DNA from 2 places in the Luteibacter sp. 22Crub2.1 genome. Region 2 is predicted to be linked to the other one. Evidence: predicted binding sites of a transcription regulator. Region 2 holds the regulator's gene; the other holds the start of a gene.
The links. The regulator FliA, encoded in region 2, starts transcription of late flagellar genes. The targets are predictions, from matches to a motif close to TAAAGTTTNNCNNNCNNNGGCCGATAA.
Positions count from the first base shown of each region.

Region 1 (7,887 bases), on a different contig from region 2:
CGCTGGTCGCCGACCTGCGTGGCCTGCTGACCGCGGGCGAAATGGACATGACGATCTTCTTCCGCGACCTCGCGGCGCTCGACCCCGATGAGCCCGCCGTCGGCACGGCAGGCGCCGCGTTCTATACCGAGGCGGGCCGCGTGGCGGTCAGCGACGCGCTGGCAACCTGGCTGACGCGCTATGCGGCACGCGTGAAGGACGACGAGGCCACGCCGGGTGAGCGCCTGGCGCTCATGCACGCGAGCAATCCGCGCTACGTGCTGCGCAATTATCTCGCCCAGCAGGCCATCGACCGGGCGGAGCAGGGCGACTACGACGGTGTCCACGAATTGCTCGACGCACTGCGTCGTCCTTACGACGAACAGCCCGGTCGCGACCACCTCGCCGGCCGCCGTCCGGACTGGGCACGCGACCGCGTGGGCTGCTCGATGCTCTCTTGCAGCAGCTGAGCGGGGCCCGCTCGCGCTAGAATCGGCGGCCATCCCGTCGCACCGAGGTCCATGGCGTTGTCCGCCGGAACCGCATCCGAAGCCGCACTCGACGCCCTGTTCGTCCCGTTCATCACGGGTGAACTGGCGTGGCCGGCCGATGGGCGCGTCCTGTTCCTGCGTGCGCGCGACGGCTTCGTCCTCCGCGAGCGGCGCCGTCCCGGCTGGGTGATGCAGCAATCGTTCAAGCCTGCGGCCGATGCGCTGGCGCGCTCCGGCTTCGAGGTCGTCTCCGACCCGCCGGAGGGCGCGTTCCGTGTCGTGATGATCCTGCCGACTCGTCAGCGCGAAGAGAGCCGGGCCCTGTTCGCACAGGCCATGTGTCGCGTGGGACGCGACGGCATCGTCGTGGCCAGTGTGCCGAACAGCGAAGGCGCCAGAACCGCCGAGGCCGATCTCGCCGCGTTGGCCGGCGGTGTCAGTCAGCTGTCGAAGCACAAATGCCGGGTGTTCTGGACGCAGGCGGGTGCCGGGCCCGACGTCGCGTTGATGGAGCAATGGCTCGCCTTCGATGCGCCACAAACGATCGAAGACGGTCGCTTCATGAGCCGCCGCGGTCTGTTCGCCTGGGATCGGATCGACACGGCGTCCGCGCTGCTCGCCGAGGTGCTGCCGGATGACCTGCATGGTCGCCTGGCCGACCTTGGTGCGGGCTTCGGCTATCTCGCCTGCGCGGCGATCGCGCGTTGCCCGGGCATCGTCGCCGCCGATCTCTACGAAGCGGAAGGTCGCGCCATCGCCCCCGCCACGGCCAACCTCGCCGAAGCGGTCGCCCACGCGAATCGCCGCATCGCCACGTCGGTGCGGTGGGCCGATGTGACCCACGGCATCGATACCGGGTACGACACCATTCTTTCCAACCCGCCGTTCCATCAGGGACGCGCGGACCAGCCGGAACTCGGCCGCGCCTTCATCGCCACCGCCGCCAGAGCGCTGGCGCCGGCCGGCCGGTTCTGGATGGTCGCCAATCGCCACCTCGCTTACGAGGCGGCACTCGACGCGGCATTCGCCCGCGTCCGCACGGTCGTCGAACGCGACGGCTTCAAGGTCATCGAAGCACAGGAGCCCCGTCGATGAAGCTCGTCCGCCTGTTGGCGAATCTAGGCTATGGCAGCCGCAAGCAAGTCGCATCCATGTTCCGCGAAGGTCTGGTCACCGATCCCGCGGGCGAGGTGCTTTACGCCGACGACAAGGTTGAACACGCCGACGTGCGCTTCGACGGCGAACCGCTGGACCCGCCGCAGGGCCTGCTGCTGATGCTCAACAAACCCAGCGGCTACACCTGCTCGCGCAAGGACGTCGGCCGCCTGGTCTACGACCTGCTGCCACCCCGCTTCGCGTTGCGCAATCCGGTACTGTCGACGGTCGGCCGCCTCGATCGGGAGACGTCGGGCCTGCTGCTGTTCACCGATGACGGTCCGCTGCTGCACCGGATCATTTCGCCGAAGGCCTCGCTGGCCAAGGTGTACGAAGCGACGCTGGCCGAGGATCTGCGTGGCGACGAGGGCGATACGTTCGCCGCCGGCACGTTGATGCTGGACGGCGAAACCGAACCGCTGCTTCCGGCGACGCTGGAGGTGCTGGGGCCGCGTCATGTGCGTCTGACGCTGACGGAAGGCCGTTATCACCAGGTGCGGCGGATGTTCGCGGCGGTGGGCAATCACGTGGTGACGCTCGAGCGTACGACGCTGGGTGGGTTGTCGTTGGACGGGCTGCCTTCCGGTGAGTGGCGTGCGCTGGATGAGGCGGATAAGGCACGCATGTTTGGCAGGTAGGGACAGCTGCTTCGCGGCGTCCGCAGCGGGAAGCCTGTCGCCTGTGGGTTATGGACGTGCCGTCTACGCCGGGTGCAGTATCCCGGGGTTACCTCGATTCCACAGGAGTGCATGATGAGAAAGATCGCAATCGTGGCCGCTGGCCTGTTCGTCTGTGCCGCCGCTCAGGCTGCCGAGAAGAGTGTGGTGGTACCGCTGACCGCCGTGACCGCCGATGGCGCGGGCGCGTCCGTCGGCAAGGTGACCGTGACCGAAAGCGCCGGCGGTCTCGTGTTCACGCCGGACCTCAAGGGCCTGCCGCCGGGTACGCATGGATTCCATCTGCACGAGAAGGCCAGCTGCGACCCGGGCGAGAAGGACGGCAAGAAGGGCGCCGCGCTCGCTGCCGGTGGTCACTTCGACCCGGCGAAGACCGGCAAGCACGAAGGTCCGGATGCCATGGGCCATGAGGGCGACCTGCCGCGCATCGAGATTGCCGCCGATGGTACCGACACCACGCCGGTAACCGCGCCGCACCTCAAGACGCTGGCGACGCTGAAGGGCCATGCGCTGATGATCCACGCCGGTGGCGACAACTACGCCGACCAGCCGGAACCGCTGGGCGGCGGCGGTGCGCGCATCGCGTGCGGCGTCATCAAGTAAGGGCGACGTGACCCAGGGCTCGCTGTTCGCTGCCGGACCGCTCGTGATCGTCGACGATGAGCACGGGCGGTTCGCGTACGAGCCGGGCCTTATCGCGTCCCCGATGGCGGCGCGATGGTTCGACACGCTGATGTCGACGATCCCATGGCAGGCGCAGCGGCGTGAGATGTACGGGCGCGAAGTGGACGTACCGCGGCTGGTGCAGCATTACGTGCTGGACGATCCGTCCTTGCCGTCGCCCCTGGCCGAGGCTGCTCGCGAAGCGATCGCCGTCACCGGGGTGCGGTTCACCTCCGTGGGCCTCAACCTTTATCGCGACGGTCGCGACAGCGTGGCGCCGCATAACGACCATATCGACGAGATCGCGGAAGGCGAGCCGATCGCGCTGCTGTCGTTAGGTGCGACGCGGCGGATGACGTTGCGTGAGCGCGAAGGGGCGAAGCGCAGCTTCGACCTGGATCTGGAGGCGGGCAGTCTGCTGACGATGAGCCATGCCACGCAGTTCCATTACGACCACGGGATACCGAAGTCGCGCGGCGAGGTCGGGCCGAGGATCAGCCTGGCCCTCCGGGTGCGCCCACGCGGCGGGTCCGCGGGGCGGCGTTATCCGGGAAAGCGCGCCTAGCTGGCGGGTCGTAACGTCGTCAGAAGAGGTCGATGCTGCCGAGGGCGACCGGCGCGGCGAGCTCGCCACGCTGGGTCAGGTCTTCGTACCCATGGACGCTGTTACGACCGTTTTCCTTGGCGAAATACAGCGCCTTGTCCGCGCGATCGAGCACGATCTCGGGATAGTCGTTCTCGGTGATCCGCGCGTAGCCGATGCTGACGGTGACGTGGCCGACCTGCGGAAACGTGTGATCGGCGATGAACTGCCGGAAGCGATCGAGCGCGTGTTGCGCCACGTATTCGTTTTCCGCGGCGATCAGCATGACGAACTCTTCCCCGCCGAAGCGGAAGAGCACGTCGCTCTGGCGGAAGCTGGCGCGCATCTGCTGGGCCAGCATCAGGATGACCTCGTCGCCGTAGACGTGACCGTAGGTGTCGTTGATCCGCTTGAAGTGGTCGATGTCGAGGATGGCGAGGTAGATCTTGCTGTCGTCGTCGCGCACGCCGCCCCGGCGTTCGTCGTCACCGCCCACGGCGGCACGCGCACGCTGGCGGCTGAGCTTGAGCAGGCGGCGCAGGCGCTGTTCGAAGCTGCGGCGGTTGTACAGGCCGGTGAGCTTGTCGCGTTCGCTCTCGTTGAGCAGGGCGATGTAGTTGCCGTAGATGCGCGCGAAGCCTTCGACCATCACACGGACGGCGTCAAGCGAGTCGTCGGCCTCGAGCATCAGGGCGCCGATCGCGGACCCGTCGCGCTGGATGGGAATGACAAGGCGGCAGTCGCCGTTGTCGGTGACGTCGCTGACCGCTTCCAGGGTTTCCATCGCGCAGACGATGGTGTCGACCGGGTCGCCCTCGCGCGGTGGTTCGAGCGCGTTGACGACGAAGCCGCCTTCGCGCTTGCGGCCGCAGACCACCATCGATTCGATGGGCTGTTGGAGACTCTCGCCACGCTTGCACAGGGTGACGCTGTTGACCGGCATGAGCTCGGCCAGCGAAAGGACCAGGCTGTGGTCCAGGGCGTCGATATCGCGGTGGTGGGTGAACTCGGCCACCGACGCCAGCAGTCGCGTCTCGGGAAGGCCGCCCGTCATGGCATGCCACGGCGTCTTCATGGGCGGCCCCAGGACAGGGCATGGCGAACGCGATAGTGACTACTGACTGGCACCGAACACTTCCTCCCCCGAGTGGAGCGCGCCGGATGGCAGCCCCGTGTCGTTTCGACCGGCTTCTACCGGGCGACCCTCAAGGGTGCTAACGGCAGTGCAGCCGCGAACTTTAGGGAAAAGACGGCCCAATGTAAAAAAATGCGACGTGCGTCAGGTTTACGGGTCTTCACGTGCGTGAATGACTGCGCTAGAGACGCCGCTCAGTCACCTTCCAGCCAGCCCCGCCATTTGAAGAACAGCACGGGCAGCAGAATGCTCAGCAGGATGGCGCCGATCGCCATCGGATAGCCGAAGGTCCAGTCCAGCTCGGGCATGTGCTTGAAGTTCATGCCCCAGACGCCGGCCAGGATCACCGGGGGAATGGTCGCCACGGAGGTCACGGTCAGCACCTTCATCACGTGGTTCTGGTCCGTGCTGATGAAGCCCAGGCTTGCATCCAGCAGGAACTGGAGCTTGTTGGTCAGCTGATCGTCGAACTCGTCCAGGGTGCGGAGGTCGTGGTCGACCACGCGCAGACGGACCTCGACCTGATCGGACATCCACTCGGGCTGCTTGGCCCGCACGAACGAGACGATGCGCTGCACGCCCAGCATGGACGAGCGGTTGCGTGCCTGCTCGCCCTCGAGGCGGCCGACCTCGAGCATGCAGTCGCGCAGGGCGGGCGTGCCCAGACGCTCGGTGGTGAACACACGATCGGACAGCTGTTTCAGATCGGCGGACACGTCCTCCATGCGCCTGGCCGCGAGGTTGACGATCGCCTCGATCAGCGTCGCCAGCACGTCGGCGCTGGAATCCCAGTGCTGCTCATCGCAGCTCTGCGCCGCCAGGTCGAAGGCGGGCGAGGTCTGGAAGCGAAGCGTCATCAGGACATGCCCGGTGACCACGATGCCGACGGGGGAAGGGCGATGGCCGGTACCGTTGGGGGCGTCGGGATCGACATCCGCGAAATACGGGATCGACAGGTACATCGCGTCGTCGTCCGTGCGGATGCGGCTGGACAGGGCGAGGTTGTCCACGTCGGCCCGCTCCGGAATGCGTAGGCCGGAGATGTCGGCCGCGCATTTTTTCTCGTCTTCGCTGGGATCGAACAGATCGACCCAGATGGGCGCTTTCGGCCTGCCCATGTCGGCCGTCCAGCGGATGGGCTGGCGCTGGCCGTGTTCGTGAATGATCAGCACGCTGGGTTCGATCCTGTCGGCCAGGGAAGCCGCCGGCCGGGGCCGGCGGCCGGAGCAGTTTACGCTTCGAGGGTGGCGTCCATGCTGATCGCGGCATTCAGCACCTTGGAGACCGGGCAGCCTTCCTTCGCCTGCCTGGCGATGGCTTCGAACCCGGCCTGGTCCGTGCCGGGGATCTTCGCCTTCACGGTGAGATGCACCTTGGTGATGGAGAAACCGTCGCCGTCCTTGTCGAGGGTGACGTCGGCCTTCGTCTCGATCCTGTCGGGGGTGAGGCCGGCGTTGCCGAGCATGAGCGACAGCGCCATCGAGAAACAGCCAGCGTGCGCGGCGCCGATCAGTTCCTCGGGATTGGTGCCCGGGCCGTCTTCGAAGCGCGACTTGAAGCCGTAGGGGGCTTCCTTCAGTACGCCGGTCTGGGTCGAGATCGTGCCCTGGCCATCCTTGATGCCGCCTTTCCAGACCGCTGAGCCTGACTTCTGCATGGAGATTCTCCTTCGGTGGGGGGATGATCGGCTGACCTTAACGGCCCGCCCATCCAGAGAATGCGAAGGTGCGGCTGTCCTTTTGATGGAGATGACCGATGAGCGACAACGCGAAACCGCTGGAAATGACGCATGACGCCGAAAACCAGGTGTTCACGACCGTGGTGGACGGTCACACCTGCGAGGTGGAGTACCGCCTCGCCGGTAACGTGATGACGATCACGCACACCGGCGTGCCATCGCCCGTGGGCGGGCGGGGCATTGCCTCCCTCCTGACGAAGTTCGCCGTACAGGTCGCCGAGGCCAGGGGATGGAAGGTGCAGCCCGCTTGCTCCTACGCGGCGACCTGGTTCAAGCGCAATCCGGAGTTTTCTCACTTGCTGGCCTGACGAAATCCGAGTCGGCAATGGGGTGCTCGCGAGAGTAATGAGTGTCGTGATAGTTTTCACACCTCAATCACACATCAGGTCACCCCATGCGTACGAAGTGGATCGCCGCGGCCGTCGCGCTCGCCTTCACCCAGGCCAGCCTCGCCGACACCCCGACGAAATCCGCCGATGATCCGCGTATCGCGGCCATCCTCTCGTCGCTGGCCAAGGTCCGCACGATCGAGTCCGTCGCGCTTTCGCCCGATGGCAGGCAGCTGGCCTGGGCGGTGAAGACCGATGGCAAGCCGGTGATCGAGATCGCCGACGCGCAGGGCCAGCATGCCCACCGCATCACCGCGAGCAAGGGGTGCAGCGAGACCTCGGTCGCCTGGGCCGCCGACTCCCGCCACCTCGCCTTCCTGTCCGATTGCGCGGGCAGCGCCCCGGGCGTGGAGGAGGGCAAGCAGAACGACATCTACACCGTCGACACCGGTACCCGCGCCGCGCCCGTGCGGCTGACCCACCTCACCGGCTACGTCAGCGGCCTCGAATGGCGCGCTGACGGTAAGCAGCTCGGCTTCCTCTACGTCCCGAACGCGACCCGCCGCGCGAGCGCCACCGCGGCGGCCAAGCCGCAGCTGGGCGAGGTCGGCGTCGAGGGCATCGAAGTGCAGCAGGTGGCCAGCGTCGACGCGGCGGGCGGCGACGTCCACGTCCTCACGCCCGCTGGCCTGCACGTCTACGAGTTCAGCTTCTCGGCCGACGGCGCGCGCATCGCCTATGTCGCCGCCGAGCCGCCGGGAGACAACAACTGGTGGGTGGCCAAACTCTACGTCCAGCCGTCGACCGAAGGCGGCAAGGGTGACGTCGTCGTCGACACCGCGACGCTCAGCGGTCCGCTCAAGGGGCTGCAGGTGGCCGTGCCGCGCTTCTCGCCGGACGGCTCGCGCATCGCCTTCATCGGCGGCCTCATGAGCGATCAGGGCTCGACCGGTGGTGACATCTGGACCGTTCCCGCCGCCGGTGGCGCCGCACCTGTGGACGTCACCCCGGACATCCACACCACCCCGGCCTGGTTCACCTGGACGGCGAACGACTCCCTTCTGGTGGGCGAGCACACGGGCGGGTCCAGCCGCGTATCCCGTTACGCGCTGCCGGCTGAGGGCGTCGCCACGGCGA
Region 1 covers NZ_FUYT01000024.1:11,845-19,731, forward strand. The annotation lists gene B5X73_RS19525 (protein adenylyltransferase SelO) at 1-449, shown strand, start outside; gene B5X73_RS19530 (class I SAM-dependent methyltransferase) at 501-1,565, shown strand; gene B5X73_RS19535 (pseudouridine synthase) at 1,562-2,263, shown strand; gene sodC (superoxide dismutase family protein) at 2,378-2,905, shown strand; gene B5X73_RS19545 (alpha-ketoglutarate-dependent dioxygenase AlkB) at 2,913-3,530, shown strand; gene B5X73_RS19550 (GGDEF domain-containing protein) at 3,550-4,623, opposite strand; gene B5X73_RS19555 (CorA family divalent cation transporter) at 4,878-5,855, opposite strand; gene B5X73_RS19560 (OsmC family protein) at 5,915-6,340, opposite strand; gene B5X73_RS19565 (GNAT family N-acetyltransferase) at 6,439-6,729, shown strand; gene B5X73_RS19570 (S9 family peptidase) at 6,816-7,887, shown strand, end outside.
Region 1: a site for FliA is predicted at 4,763-4,789, ahead of B5X73_RS19550 (GGDEF domain-containing protein). Genes of this name have one in related genera too.

Region 2 (7,887 bases):
AACGTGTGACGCGCGGTGCTCCGGCGCCCGCCGCGCCGCAGGTCGTGAATCCGAATGCGCCGCAGCGTCAGTCGAGCGCCGCGCTCGCCGCCAGCGTCGCCGATGTGGTGCGCGCCGCGACGGTCGCCCCGAACCACACCGCGAACAGCGACGCCGCCGTCAATGGCGTGCGTGCCGAGATCAACAGCCTGCGTGAGATGCTGGAAGTGCAGCTGTCCACGCTCGCCTGGAATCAGATGGACCGCGACCAGCCGCTGCGCGCCCGCGTGCTCCGCGAGATGACCCGCCTGGGCATCGACGGCGACGTGGCCCGCGCGCTCTGCGCCGAGCTGCCGCCGGGCATGACCGCCGAGCAGGCCCGCTACCTGCCGCTGGGCATCCTCTCGCGCAACATCCGTACCAGCGGCCGCAACGCCGATACCGCCGGTAGCGCCGTCACCGCTCTGGTCGGGACGACGGGCGTTGGCAAGACCACCACCATCGCCAAGCTTGCGGCGCGTGCGGTGCTCCGCCACGGCGCCTCGAACGTCGCGCTGATCAGTGCCGACCAGTACCGCATCGGCGCGGGCGCTCAGCTGGAACATTACGGCCGCCTGCTCGGCGTGCGCGTTTACAACGCCCATGACGCACAGAGCCTGCGCAACGTGCTGCTGCAGCTGCGTGGCAAGCACACCGTGCTGATCGATACCGCCGGCCTGGCCGGTAACGATCCGAAGCTGCAGCAGCAGTTCGACACCCTGCGCGCGATGACCGAGGTGCGTGTCTGCCTCGTGCTTGCCGCGAACGCGCAGGCGCAGGCCATCGACAACGCGATCCGTGCCTACGCGCCGCTGGCGCCGCAGACCGCGATCCTGACCAAGCTCGACGAGGCCCCACTGATCGGCGGTGCCCTGTCGGCCGTCATCCGTCACGGTCTGCCGCTCGACTACACCACGGATGGTCAGCGCGTGCCGGAAGACATCGCCTCCGCGGATGCGCGCAAACTCGTCTGCCTGGCCGCTCAACTTGTCAAGCAGCGCACCGACGAACCGGACGACGCGATTCTCGCCGACCGTTTCGGCTTCTCCACCGCGCCAGCCATCGCCTGACACCGGGAACTGAAGTAACGTGACCACGGCATCCGCATCCGCACACCCCTTCACGGCAGTGAATTCCTTCATGAACACACACGTCGATTCCACCCAGGCTGCTGGGCTCAACTGGCTCGCCGACCGTCGTCCCACGCGCAGCATCGCGGTGGCGGGCGGCAAGGGCGGCGTGGGCAAGACCACGGTGGCGGTCAACCTCGGCATGGCGCTCGCGATGGGCGGCCGTGACGTGGTCCTGCTGGACGCGGATCTGGCCATGGCGAACATCGACGTGCTGCTGGGCCTGCAGCCCACGCGCCATCTGGGCCACATGCTCGAAGGCGAGTGCCGCATCGAGGACCTGATCCTCCACGCCAACCACGGCCTGAAGGTGATCCCGGCGACCTCGGGCGCGCGCCGCATGGCGCAGCTGCCGAATATCGAGCACGCCGCCGTGATCCGCGCCTTCGACGAATACCCGGTCGCCCCCGAATATCTGATCGTCGACACCGCCGCCGGCATCTCCGACAGCGTGTCGATGTTCGCGGCAGCCTCCGACGAAGTGGTGGTCGTGGTCTGCGACGAGCCGGCCTCGCTGACCGACGCCTACGCGCTGATAAAGGTGATGAGCCGCGAGTTCGACGTGAACCGCTTCCGCATCGTCGCCAACATGGTCCGCCATGCGCAGGAAGGCCGTCAGCTGTTCGAGAAGCTGGCCCGCGTGACCAACCGCTTCCTGGACGTGTCCCTGGATTTCATGGGCATGGTTCCGCACGACGAGTACCTGCGTCAGGCCATCCGCCGTCAGGCGGCCGTGGTCGACGCCTGGCCGAGCAGCCGCTCGGCGGTGGGATTCAAGAATCTGGCCCGGTCGGTCGATACATGGGGTGAACCCGAACCCCGGGTGCAGGGTCGCATCGGCTTTTTCGCCGAACGGAACCACATGGGGGGAGGGCTGCCGCTGTGAGTGTCGCTAGCGAATACCTTGAAATCACTAGAGTTCCAGCGGATCAACTGGTTAAAACGCATGCACCCCTGGTGCGCCGGATCGCCTATCACCTGATGGGCCGCCTGCCGCCAAGCGTGGACGCGAATGACCTCATGCAGGCCGGAATGATCGGACTGCTCGAGGCCGCAAGAAATTACTCGCCGACTCGCGCGGCCAGCTTCGAGACCTATGCGGGCATCCGCATTCGTGGCGCCATGCTGGACGAACTGCGCAAGACGGACTGGACCCCGCGCTCCGTCCACCGGAAGTTGCGCGAGGTGGCTGAAGTAACGAGGCAGATCGAGAACGAAACGGGTGGCGACGCCGAAGACGCGGAAGTGATGAAGCGGCTGGGTATCGACGCCATGGAGTACAACCAGATTCTGGCCGACGCGGCGAGCGCGCGGTTGCTGAGCCTCACGGCGCCGGAAGGCGACGAAGGCGCGGCGATCGACGTCGCGGACCCCGACGCCTCGGGCCCGGAGGGCAACTTCGAGAAGAACGGCCTGCGCGACGCGCTGGCGCAATCGATCGACGGCCTGCCGGAACGCGAGAAGCTGGTGATGTCGCTGTACTACGATGAAGAGCTCAACCTGAAAGAAATCGGTGTGGTACTGGGTGTGAGCGAGTCGCGCGTGTGCCAGATCCATGGCCAGGCCCTGATTCGCCTGCGTGCACGCATGACGGGTTGGAAAGACAAGCAGTGACGGCATCGCGGTGCCGTCGCCGGTAAAGAAAAAGCACGTGGCGGAGAGCAGTTTTGGACAAGAACATGAAGATCCTCGTGGTGGACGACTTTTCCACCATGCGGCGCATCGTCAGGAATCTCCTGGTCGAGTTGGGTTTCACCAACACGCTCATTCAGGAAGCCGAAGACGGTAACGCGGCCCTCGCGTTGCTGCGCTCGCAGCCGATCGACCTTGTCGTCACCGACTGGAACATGCCCAACATGACGGGCATCGACCTGCTTCGCGCCATCCGCGCCGATGCCGGTCTGAAGTCGTTGCCGGTGCTGATGGTGACCGCGGAAAACAACCGCGATCAGATCATCGCCGCCGCGCAGAGCGGTGTTAACGGCTACGTCGTCAAGCCTTTCACGGCGGTCACGCTGAAGGAAAAGCTCGACAAGATCTTCGAACGACTCGCCGCGGCTGCGGGCTAAGGGAATAACGATGAATACGATGCTCTCCCCCGGCCAAGAGGTCGTCCCCGAACTGCGCGAGCTGCTCGAGGCCGACGACGGCGCCGCCTTCGAAAAGGCACTCGACAACCTGATCCGCAGCCGCGAGCAGCACCTGTTCCTGGCGCTGGGCCACCTTGCGCGCGACCTGCACGAATCCGTGCGCCGCCTCGCTTCGGACATTTCGACCGACGGCGTGCCGGGCAACATGAGCGATGCGCGCAAGCATCTGCGTGACGTGCTCGAGATGAGCTCGACCGCGGCGCACCGCACTCTGGACTTCAGCGAAAAGCTGCGTCCACAGGCCCAGGCGCTGGCGAAGCAGGCCGACGAAGTGCTGGTGCTCGATCATGCCGACCCGGCGTTCGGCACCAATGCCACGGCGCTTGCCGTGCGCGTGGGCGATTTCGCGCAGAGCTGCGACATCGGCCTGGGCGAAATGGTCGAAGCCCAGTCGTGGCAGGATCTTTCCGGTCAGCGCGTGGCGCAGGTCGAGGCGTTCATGGCCAAGGTCGAGTCGTCGCTGGTCGAGCTGGTCCGTCTGACCGGCTCGCTCGCGGGCGGCAATGCCCCGGCCGCGGACAAGGTCAGCCAGGACGAAGTGGATCGCCTCCTCAGCGAATTCGGATTCTGAGCCCGCTATGAGCGTGGAGCTGGACAACGAGCTGCTCAACGTCTTCCTGATCGAAGCGCGCGAACTGCTCGAGAGCCTGGGCGAGCAGCTCGTGGATCTCGAAGCGTCGCCGAACGACACGGAGCTGCTGAACGCGGTCTTCCGTGCGTTCCACACCGTGAAGGGCGGTGCGGGCTTCCTTGGGCTCAATCCCATGGTGGAGCTGTGCCACCGTGGCGAAGATCTTCTGAACGAAGCGCGTAACGGCACTATCGTGCTCAACGCCGCCTTCATGGATGCGCTGCTCGAGTCGCTCGACCTGCTCAACGACATGATGCGCGCCGCCGATGGCGGCGTGCCGATCGAGCCCGCGCCGCGTTCGCTGCTCGACCGGCTGCTGATTCCCGGTCGTGCCGTATCCGCGGCTCCCGTTGCCTTGGCGGTACCGATCTCTTCGCCGGTCGCGGCACCTTCCGCGCCGAAAGCGTACGACCCGATCGAAGATGAATTCGAGGCGATGCTCGACGCCGCGCGCACCGACCGCGCGCCGGCACCGGCCTCGTCCGCGACGATCAACGATGACGAGTTCGAAGCGCTGCTCGATTCGTTGTACGGCACGGGTGCGCCAGGCGCGGACAGCGCAGCTGTTTCCGCATCGGCACCGACGCCCGCACCCGTGGTCGCTGCCGCAGCACCGTTGCCGTCGAACAACGACGCGATCAGCGACGACGAATTCGAAGCCTTGCTGGATTCCCTTCACGGCACGGCAGCGCCGGGTGCGGTCGGTGGTGCGGCGCCTGTTGTCGCATCCACGCCTGCGCTCGCCGTGGTTCCGGTCGCTGCACCCGCACCGCCGGCAGTGGCTGCTCCCGCAGCGAAGGCCGCGCCCGCCGCGGCTGGCGAAAAGCGCGCCGCGTCCGCCGCCGACACGACGGTTCGCGTCGACACGCATCGTCTCGACAGCCTGGTCGACGCCGCGGGCGAGCTCGTGCTCGTACGCAACCGCCTCACCAGCCTCGCACCGCGCGGCGGCAACGATCCGATGGAACGTGCCATCGGCGAGCTGGAGCGCGTCGCGGAAGACTTGCAGAACGCCGTGCTGCGCATGCGCATGCAGCCCGTCGGCAAACTGTTCTCCCGTTTCCCACGCATCATTCGTGACCTCGCCCGCCAGCTCGGTAAAGAGATCGAGCTCGTCACGGAAGGCGAAGAAACCGATATCGATCGCACCGTGGTCGAGGCGCTCGCCGATCCGCTCGTGCATTTGCTGCGTAACGCGGTGGATCACGGCATCGAGATGCCTGACGTGCGCGCGGCCGAAGGTAAGTCGCGTCTGGGCACGGTGCGCCTCGCCGCTGGCCAGTACGGCGACCGCATCGTCATTACCGTCACCGACGACGGCAAGGGCATGGATCCCGAGGTCCTGCGCCGCAAGGCCGTCGAAAAGGGCCTGATGGACGCGGAGCAGGCCGCGCGTCTGGACGAGCGCGAATGCTACGAAATCGTCTTCCGCCCGGGCTTCTCGACCGCCAGCACGGTGTCCGACATTTCCGGCCGCGGCGTCGGCATGGACGTGGTCAAGACCAAGATCGTCGAACTGGGCGGCACGCTGTCCATCGACTCGCGTGTCGGTCATGGCAGCACGGTACGCCTGTCGGTGCCGCTGACGCTGGCGATCATGCGCGTGCTGATGGTTCGCGTCGGTCATCGTCTGCTTTCGCTCCCGCTGTCCAATGTCACCGAAGTGTTCGAGCTCGTTCCCGGTCAGATCCAGGAGCTCGACGGCCGCATCGTCGCGTCGCACCGTCAGCGCGCCTTGCCGCTCGCCGACCTCGGTCACTGGGCCGGGGTGAGCGGGAAGGGCGGCCATGTCGTCGTCGTGCAGATCGGTCACCAGACGCTGGGTTGCCTGGTCGACGAAGTGCTCGGCCGCGAAGACGTCATGGCCAAGCCGCTGGGCCCGTTCCTCAAGGACGTTCCCGGTGTCGCCGGGGCGACCATCACCGGTGACGGGCGTATCTCCCTCGTGCTCGACCTTGCCGGTCTGGCCGATGACAGTGGGCAGGTGCTGCCTTCATTGAGGATGGCTGTCTGACATGGATATCGTGAGCGTCGTCGGCACGATCCTGGCCTTCGTGGTCATCATCGTGGGGACCATCCTCAAAGGCTCGAGTCTCGATGCCCTGTGGAACCCGGCGGCGTTCGTCATCGTCTTTCTCGGCACCCTGGCCGCGCTGCTGGTGCAGACGCCGGGGCCGGTACTCAAGCGTGCGTGGAGCATGCTGCCGTGGGTGTATCGCCCGCCGGATATCGAATCGGAAAACCTCGTCAGCCGCATCGTCGGCTGGAGCGAGATATCCCGGCGCACCGGCCTGCTCGGGCTGGAACCCGCCATCGAGCGCGAATCGGACCCCTTCATCCGTAAGGGGCTTCAGCTTTTGGTGGATGGCACCGAGCCGGACGCCATGCGCTCCGTGCTCGAAGTGGAAGTGCTCGCACGCGAGCACAACGACATCGAAGCCGCCAAGGTCTACGAAAACGCCGGTGCGTACTCGCCGACGATGGGCATCATCGGTGCCGTCATGGGCCTCATGTCGGTCATGCAGAACCTGGCCGAGCCCAGCAAGCTCGGCCACGGCATCGCGGCCGCCTTCGTCGCCACCATTTACGGTATCGGCCTGGCCAATCTGCTGGCGCTGCCCATGGCGTCACGCCTGAAAGGTCTGGCCCGTCAGCGGTCGCAGATGCGCGAGATCCTCGTCGAAGGCCTCGTCTCGATCGCCCAGGGCGATAACCCGCGGCACATCGAGAGCAAGCTTCAGGGGTTCCTCTCGTGAAGCGCCGCCACCACGAAGAGCACATCAATCACGAGCGCTGGGCGATCCCCTATGGCGACCTGATCACGTTGCTGCTCGCGTTGTTCGTGGTGATGTACGCGGTATCGGCCGTCAACGAAACCAAGTTCAAGGTGATGGCGCAGTCCATCAATGAAGCCTTCAACGGCACGGGCAAGGTGATCGAGCCGATCCGCGAGGCTACGCCCGCCGCGCAGGTGCCGCTGCCGAATCAGTCGCGTGCGCCGGCCGCCGCGCCCATCGCCCGCATCGACGTGCCCGTTCCGCCGCGCAACCTGCCGTTGCCCGGTCACGAAGGCGCCGCCGCCGAGCGTCAGGAAGCGGCCAGCACGAATGCCGCGACGGCGGCGAACACCACGGTCGGCAAGACCGAGGACGCCAGCCTCAGCCAGATTTCCGACGAAGTGAAGCGGGCGATGAAGCCGCTGATCGACAAGAGTCTGGTCAACGTGCGGCAGACGCCGGACTGGCTCGAGATCGAGGTCAAGACCGACATGCTGTTCCCGGTCGGTGTCGCCAGACTGCAGGCGCCGGCCGATGACGTGCTGCGCAAGCTGGCCGGCATCCTCGCGCCGTTTCCGAACCCGATGCGTATCGAGGGCTATACAGATAACACGCCGATCGCCACGCCGACGTTCCCGTCCAACTGGGAGCTGTCCGCGGCACGCGCCGCTACCGTGGCGCGTCTGCTGACGACGACGGGTGTGGATCCGCATCGCGTGGGTATCGTCGGCTGGGGCGAGTTTCGTCCGATCGTGGCGAACGATACCGACGACGGACGCAACCGGAACCGCCGCGTGCTGATTGTCGTGATGAGCGACAAGGCGGCCCCGTCGCGTTTCTACAGCGATGCCGCGGCCGCGCCGGCCGGGGGAAATCGCCGATGATCACCTGGGCGGTCTCCAACCAGAAGGGCGGCGTCGGAAAAACCACGACCACGGTCGCGCTGGGCAGTCTGCTCGCCGCGTCCGGCAAGCGCACGCTGCTCATCGACATGGATCCGCATGCCTCGCTGTCCGGTTACATCGGCGTCGAAGGCGGGGCGCATGGCAGCGTCTACGATCTGTTCGGCATCGGTAACAGTGCGGCCCCGCTGCCGGTGCGCACGCTGGTGCACGCCACGCAGTGGGACCGGTTGAGCGTGCTGCCTGCGTCGCCCGCGATGATCACGCTGGACCGTCAGC
Region 2 covers NZ_FUYT01000015.1:84,443-92,329, forward strand. The annotation lists gene flhF (flagellar biosynthesis GTPase FlhF) at 1-1,088, shown strand, start outside; gene B5X73_RS16155 (MinD/ParA family ATP-binding protein) at 1,159-2,034, shown strand; gene B5X73_RS16160 (RNA polymerase sigma factor FliA) at 2,031-2,762, shown strand; gene cheY (chemotaxis response regulator CheY) at 2,816-3,217, shown strand; gene B5X73_RS16170 (protein phosphatase CheZ) at 3,228-3,869, shown strand; gene B5X73_RS16175 (chemotaxis protein CheA) at 3,877-5,943, shown strand; gene B5X73_RS16180 (flagellar motor protein) at 5,945-6,685, shown strand; gene motD (flagellar motor protein MotD) at 6,682-7,590, shown strand; gene B5X73_RS16190 (ParA family protein) at 7,587-7,887, shown strand, end outside.